2 regions of the Citrobacter pasteurii genome follow, and region 2 is predicted to be linked to the other one. Evidence: predicted binding sites of a transcription regulator. Region 2 holds the regulator's gene; the other holds the start of a gene.
What was found. The regulator Fur, encoded in region 2, represses iron uptake genes when iron is present. The targets are predictions, from matches to a motif close to ATAATAATGAGAACNACTATCAA.

Region 1 (3,423 bases), 1.7 Mb from region 2:
GATCCCGGTCTGCGTACCGGTGTAAAAGTGGCGGTTGTTGACGGTACCGGCAAGCTGGTCGCCACCGACACTATTTATCCACATACCGGTCAGGCTGCCAAAGCCGCCGTTGCCGTTGCGGCGTTATGTGAGAAATACCACGTAGAGCTGGTGGCGATTGGTAACGGTACGGCGTCGCGTGAAACCGAGCGTTTCTTCCTCGATGTACAGAAGCAATTCCCGCAAGTGACCGCACAGAAAGTGATCGTCAGTGAAGCCGGGGCATCGGTTTACTCTGCTTCCGAGCTGGCGGCGCAGGAGTTCCCGGATCTCGACGTGTCATTGCGTGGCGCGGTGTCTATCGCCCGTCGTCTTCAGGACCCGCTGGCTGAGCTGGTGAAAATCGATCCGAAATCTATCGGCGTGGGTCAGTATCAGCACGACGTTAGCCAGACCCAGCTTGCCCGTAAGCTGGATGCGGTGGTGGAAGACTGCGTAAATGCCGTCGGCGTCGATCTGAACACAGCCTCCGTCCCCCTGCTGACCCGCGTTGCCGGCCTGACGCGCATGATGGCGCAAAACATCGTCGCCTGGCGTGATGAGAACGGCCAGTTCCAGAACCGTCAGCAGTTGCTGAAAGTCAGCCGTCTGGGGCCAAAAGCCTTTGAACAGTGCGCGGGCTTCCTGCGTATCAACCACGGCGATAACCCGCTGGATGCTTCCACGGTTCACCCGGAAGCCTACCCGATAGTGGAACGCATTCTGGCAGCAACCGAACAATCGCTGCGTGACCTGATGGGCAACAGCGACGAACTGCGCAATCTGAAAGCCGCCGATTTTACCGACGAACGATTCGGGGTACCAACTGTCACCGACATCATCAAAGAGCTGGAAAAACCAGGTCGTGACCCGCGTCCTGAATTCAAAACCGCGCAGTTTGCTGATGGCGTTGAAACCATGAACGACCTGCTGCCAGGAATGATTCTGGAAGGGGCGGTCACCAACGTCACCAATTTCGGCGCGTTTGTGGATATCGGCGTTCACCAGGACGGTCTGGTGCATATCTCTTCGCTGTCGAATAAGTTCGTCGACGATCCACACACCGTGGTGAAAGCGGGTGACATTGTGAAGGTGAAAGTGCTGGAAGTTGACCTGCAACGTAAGCGTATCGCGCTGACCATGCGTCTGGACGAGCAGCCGGGTGAAACCAATGCGCGTCGCGGCGGCGGGAACAACGATCGCGCTCAGGGCAATCGCCCGGCACCGAAAGCCGTAAAACCTCGCGGTCGTGACGCTCAACCCGCGGGCAACAGCGCGATGATGGATGCGCTGGCGGCGGCAATGGGTAAAAAACGCTAGTGTGACCTTTGTGCCGGATGACGGTGTCAATACCTTATCCGGCATATTTAATATATTCCCCGCTTTTCACCACAATATATTTATCACTTTATTAACAGATGAAACCTTAATTAAACATTAAGATTCTCAATAATTACCTTCACGAATCATTCGTTCCAAACCAGAATAAATGTTGAGGCATATCAAAATTGGCGCAAATTATTATCTAATTCCACATTCCGTCACATTTATTCTATTGATGATAGAAACCATTCTCATTATCATTGTTTTGTTGATTATTTACTCTTTCCTTACGTTGGCTAATCATCTGGTCTCATGCCGCCCTGTCGCCCCATGAGGTAATCATCCAGTTAGCGAGATATAAGTAGGTCCCTATGCAATTCACTCCTGACAGTGCGTGGAAAATTACCGGCTTTGCCCGTGAAATCAGCCCGGCTTATCGTCAGAAACTGTTGTCACTTGGCATGCTGCCCGGCTCCTCCTTCAACGTGGTACGCGTCGCCCCGCTCGGCGATCCTATCCATATCGAAACACGTCGCGTAAGTCTGGTATTGCGTAAGAAAGATCTGGCGTTATTAGAAGTGGAAGCGGTTTCCTGTTAATACAGTGAGTCTATAAAAATGAAAAAATTAACCATTGGTTTAATTGGTAATCCTAATTCCGGCAAGACAACCTTATTTAACCAGCTCACCGGTGCACGCCAGCGTGTGGGTAACTGGGCTGGTGTGACCGTCGAGCGTAAAGAGGGCCATTTCGCGACCACAGACCATCAGGTCACGCTGGTCGACTTACCCGGTACCTATTCACTGACGACGATCTCATCGCAGACGTCGCTCGATGAGCAAATTGCCTGCCACTACATTTTAAGCGGTGATGCGGATCTGTTGATCAACGTGGTCGATGCGTCAAACCTTGAACGCAACCTCTACCTGACGTTGCAACTGCTTGAGTTGGGCATCCCCTGCATCGTCGCGCTGAACATGCTGGACATTGCTGAGAAGCAGCAAATCCGTATCGATATCGACGCCCTTTCTGCTCGTCTTGGCTGCCCGGTAGTGCCACTGGTTTCCACCCGTGCGCGTGGTATTGAAGCGCTGAAGCTGGCGATTGATCGCTACAAGGAAAACGACACCGTCGAGCTGGTTCATTATGCCCAGCCGTTGTTGCAGGAAGCGGACTCCCTCGCCGATGCAATGGCCAAAGACATGCCACTGAAACAGCGCCGCTGGCTGGGCCTGCAGATGCTGGAAGGCGATATTTACAGCCGCGCTTACGCCGGTGATGCCGCACAAAACCTGGATGCTGCCGTTGCTCGTCTGAGCGAAACGATGGACGATCCGGCGCTGCATATTGCCGATGCCCGTTACCAGTGTATTGCCGCTATCTGCGATACCGTCAGCAACACCCTGACCGCAGAACCCAGCCGCTTCACCACCGCAGTAGATAAAATCGTCCTTAACCGCTTCCTCGGTCTGCCGATTTTTCTGTTCGTGATGTACCTGATGTTCCTGCTCGCCATCAACATTGGCGGTGCGCTGCAACCGTTGTTTGACGTCGGCTCCGTGGCGATCTTTATCCATGGTATTCAGTGGATTGGCTACACGCTGCACTTCCCGGACTGGCTCACTATCTTCCTCGCACAGGGGCTTGGCGGCGGGATTAACACCGTCCTGCCGCTGGTACCGCAAATCGGCATGATGTATCTGTTCCTCTCCTTCCTCGAAGACTCCGGCTACATGGCGCGCGCCGCGTTTGTGATGGATCGTCTGATGCAGGCGCTGGGACTGCCGGGCAAATCATTTGTCCCGCTGATCGTCGGCTTTGGCTGTAATGTACCGTCCGTGATGGGCGCACGTACGCTGGACGCCCCGCGTGAACGTCTGATGACCATCATGATGGCGCCGTTTATGTCCTGCGGCGCACGTCTGGCGATTTTCGCCGTCTTTGCCGCGGCGTTCTTTGGTCAGAACGGCGCGCTGGCGGTCTTCTCGCTGTACGTGCTGGGTATCGTGATGGCGGTGTTAACCGGTCTGATGCTCAAACACACCATCATGCGTGGTGAAGCAACGCCGTTCGTGATGGAGC
Region 2 (3,423 bases):
GGCGGCACATAGTGCAGCATTGCCGCCGCCAATCACCAGAACATCAACCATCGCATACTCCATTACCACTATTACCACTTAACCAATTGTTAAGTTTGTAATTAAAATGTATACGAGTAAGTTGTGGGGACGCTATGACGTGATGCTAAACAGCCCTTTAATTATTGTAAAGAATCGCACCTGGCCAGTGTCCAGATTCCACCAGTTGATGCATTACTTTGGTTAGTACCACACGGGCAGCGAGACCTGCTGGGGTGAGTTCATCGTCAGAAAGGCTGACCAAAAAGTTGGGGCGACTCAGTATTGGATTATGGATGCCGATCACTCTTAGCGTCTCTTTATCGAGATGGGAAATTGCCGCACCGGGCTGAAGTGTTGCTCCAATTCCGCTGCGAACGGCGTGCATCAGTAGCGTCAGGCCGTCAATTTCTGTGGCGATCTCAATGCGTAGCGCGTGTTCCTGACAAATCGCTTCCAGCCTGCCGCGCAGACCGTGGCCAGGGCTGGGCATGATCAATGGCATACGTGCCAATTGGGCTGGGGCAATATTGTCATCGGTAATATCAGCCAGTAGGGCATGAGTACCAATTAAAAATAGCCGTTCTTCGAGAATCGGTCTGGCGCTCCAGCGTAGGATCTTTTCTTTTTGAAATACCACCGCCAGATCAATCTGGCGGGTATTAATCATTCGCTCCAGGTTGCCAGAGAGGCTTTCCACTACATGCAGGCGGACATCACTATAGGTTTCTCGCATGGCGTTGATGAAAGGCATGCCGAGAACGGAAGCGGTACTGGGGGCCATGCCAACGCTGACGTGCCCGGAAAGTCTGGCCTCCCGTGCGGCGAGGATCGCATCGTCTGCGTGACGGAGCGCCAGCTGCGCCTGGGCGTAAAATGCCAGCCCGGCGCTGGTGGGCGTCACGCCGCGCGAGGTGCGTTGCAGCAGGCGAATAGCAAGTTCGTTTTCCAGACGCGACATCTGCTGGCTGAGTGCCGAAACCCCAATATTGAGATCGAGCGCCGCGCTACCCATGCTGCCGGTTTCGACAATGCGCACAAAATAACGTAGCTGGCGAAGTTCCATTTCGACTCTCCGGAAGGGACAATTGATTTTTACATTAAAGCAACACAAGAGTGGAGGGAAGGGGAAACGTACTGATAACGCGCATAAAAAAGCCAACCGGATGGTTGGCTTTTCAGAAAGCATTACATTACTTGCCGTCGTGCGCGTGCTCATCTTCGCGGCAATCACCTTCGGCGCAGTGACCGTAAAGATACAGGCTATGGTTGGTTAAACGAATACCATGTTTAGCCGCAATCTCACGCTGGCGCGCTTCGATGGAATCATCGCTGAACTCGACCACTTTGCCGCAGTCGAGGCAAATGAGGTGATCGTGATGATGCTGTTGAGTCAGTTCGAAGACGGATTTACCACCTTCAAAATTATGGCGGGTCACGATACCGGCATCATCAAACTGGTTCAGCACGCGATACACGGTCGCCAGACCAATTTCTTCACCCATATCGATCAGGCGTTTGTATAAGTCTTCCGCACTGACGTGATGGTTATCCGGTTCCTGAAGAACTTCCAGAATTTTTAAACGAGGAAGCGTTACTTTCAGGCCAGCTTTCTTTAATGCGGTATTGTTGTCAGTCATGCGGAATCTGTCCTGTAGCTAAACGATTCACTTCATTAACAGAAGTGACAGAAATTGCACTTGAGATAATGCGATTCATTATAGAACTGCCATGGCTAAATGAAAACTGCAAGTCTCTGGCATAAATTGTTAATCAAAACGTGGTATCGCCGACAAACACACTGTGCAACACCCGATTGGCATCCAGCCATTGTACAGGGTCAGACGAAAAAGTTACAAATTTGTAGCAATTATTTTGATTGGTTTTATCTATTGATGCGGCGCAGATGAATATCTACGCCGCACGAAATCAGGCATTGATGATTTCGTCGAGGTGCAGCTCTTCAGCGATCTGCTTAACCCATTTTTCTACGCGTTCAGCGGTCAGTTCCGGCTGGCGATCTTCATCGATAGCCAGACCGACAAAGTGGTCGTCATCTGCCAGACCTTTGGACGCTTCGAAATGGTAACCCGCCGTTGGCCAGTGGCCGACGATGGTGGCGCCGCGCGGCTCGATGATGTCGCGGATGGTGCCTAACGCATCACAGAAATATTCTGCGTAATCTTCCTGGTCGCCACAGCCGAACAATGCCACCAGTTTACCGTTAAAATCAATGTCTTCGAGAGTAGGGAAGAAGTCGTCCCAGTCGCACTGCGCTTCACCGTAGTACCAGGTTGGGATGCCGAGCAACAGAATGTCATACCCTTCCAGGTCTTCTTTGCTGCTTTTTGCAATGTCATGAACATCGGCTACGTCTTTACCAAGCTGTTTTTGAATCATTTTTGCGATATTTTCGGTATTACCGGTGTCGCTGCCGAAAAAGATGCCAGTGATTGCCATGAGTAAAATAACCTCTTGAAACTTATTGAAATGGTGGTGGCGCATTGCCCACGGATAAGGGCAATCATAGCAGAACAGTCCGGCATGCGGAAACAGCAAACACGCAGGACTGCACTCTGTGCTACACGATTTATGATTTATACCCGTCATACTTCAAGTTTCAGGTGCGTTGGCTTTCCTCGCTCACCCCAGTCACGTACTTATGTACGCTCCTGGAGATTCGCTGCGTCACCGCCTTCCTGCAACTCGAATTATTTAGGGTATGGAGCAGAAATTCAGACTAAGCCTGACCGCGCAACGCGGTGAGTTGGTTCATCAGCATCTCTTCGATGAGTTCACTGCGACTCATGTTGCGCGCCTCGGCCAGCTCGTTCAGAGCGTCAACGGCATCGGCGTTCAGTTTCAGTTCGACACGCTTAAGCCCGCGAACTTTGTCGCGTTTAAGCTGATTACGTTTATTAATACGTAACTGTTCATCACGCGAAAGCGGATTGGTTTTGGGTCGTCCCGGGCGACGCTCCTGCGCGAACAGATCTAATGTCGTACGGTCCGTTTGTTCTTTGGCCATGATCTTGGTGACTTCGGGGAAACAATCAGCCAGGCGTCCGCCCGGATGGATAGCGCGCCATAATACATCAGCAGGAGAGGCGCGCCAACGCCCACGCGCGTAATCACGCGCGGACGCTGAGTTTTTAATCAGTTAACCTGCTCGCTCAGATAACGACGGATGGCGCGCAGCACCGCCTCCGGTTTTTCTGCATGCACCCAATGCCCCGCGCCGGCTATAACGTGCGCCCGGGCCTGCGGGAATTGCGCCAGCAGTTGGTCACGATACGCTTCGGTAACATAGGGTGAATTGCCACCCGGGATAAACAGCGCCGGGTGTTCCCACGCCGGAATGGTCTCCCAACCGACGATATGAGGATATTGATCCCACAGCACGGG

Region 1: the regulator Fur is predicted to act here: its motif matches at 1,580-1,602, upstream of feoA (ferrous iron transporter A).

What each region holds. Positions count from the first base shown of each region.
Region 1 is NZ_CP077262.1:610,737-614,159, reverse strand. It holds gene I6L54_RS02940 (Tex family protein) at 1-1,338, shown strand, start outside; gene feoA (ferrous iron transporter A) at 1,713-1,940, shown strand; gene feoB (Fe(2+) transporter permease subunit FeoB) at 1,959-3,423, shown strand, end outside.
Region 2 is NZ_CP077262.1:3,785,345-3,788,767, reverse strand. It holds gene tcuA (FAD-dependent tricarballylate dehydrogenase TcuA) at 1-51, opposite strand, end outside; gene tcuR (tricarballylate utilization LysR family transcriptional regulator TcuR) at 158-1,084, opposite strand; gene fur (ferric iron uptake transcriptional regulator) at 1,212-1,658, opposite strand; gene I6L54_RS18450 (ryhB-regulated fur leader peptide) at 1,651-1,737, opposite strand; gene fldA (flavodoxin FldA) at 1,948-2,478, opposite strand; gene ybfE (LexA regulated protein) at 2,759-3,046, opposite strand; gene ybfF (esterase) at 3,175-3,423, opposite strand, start outside.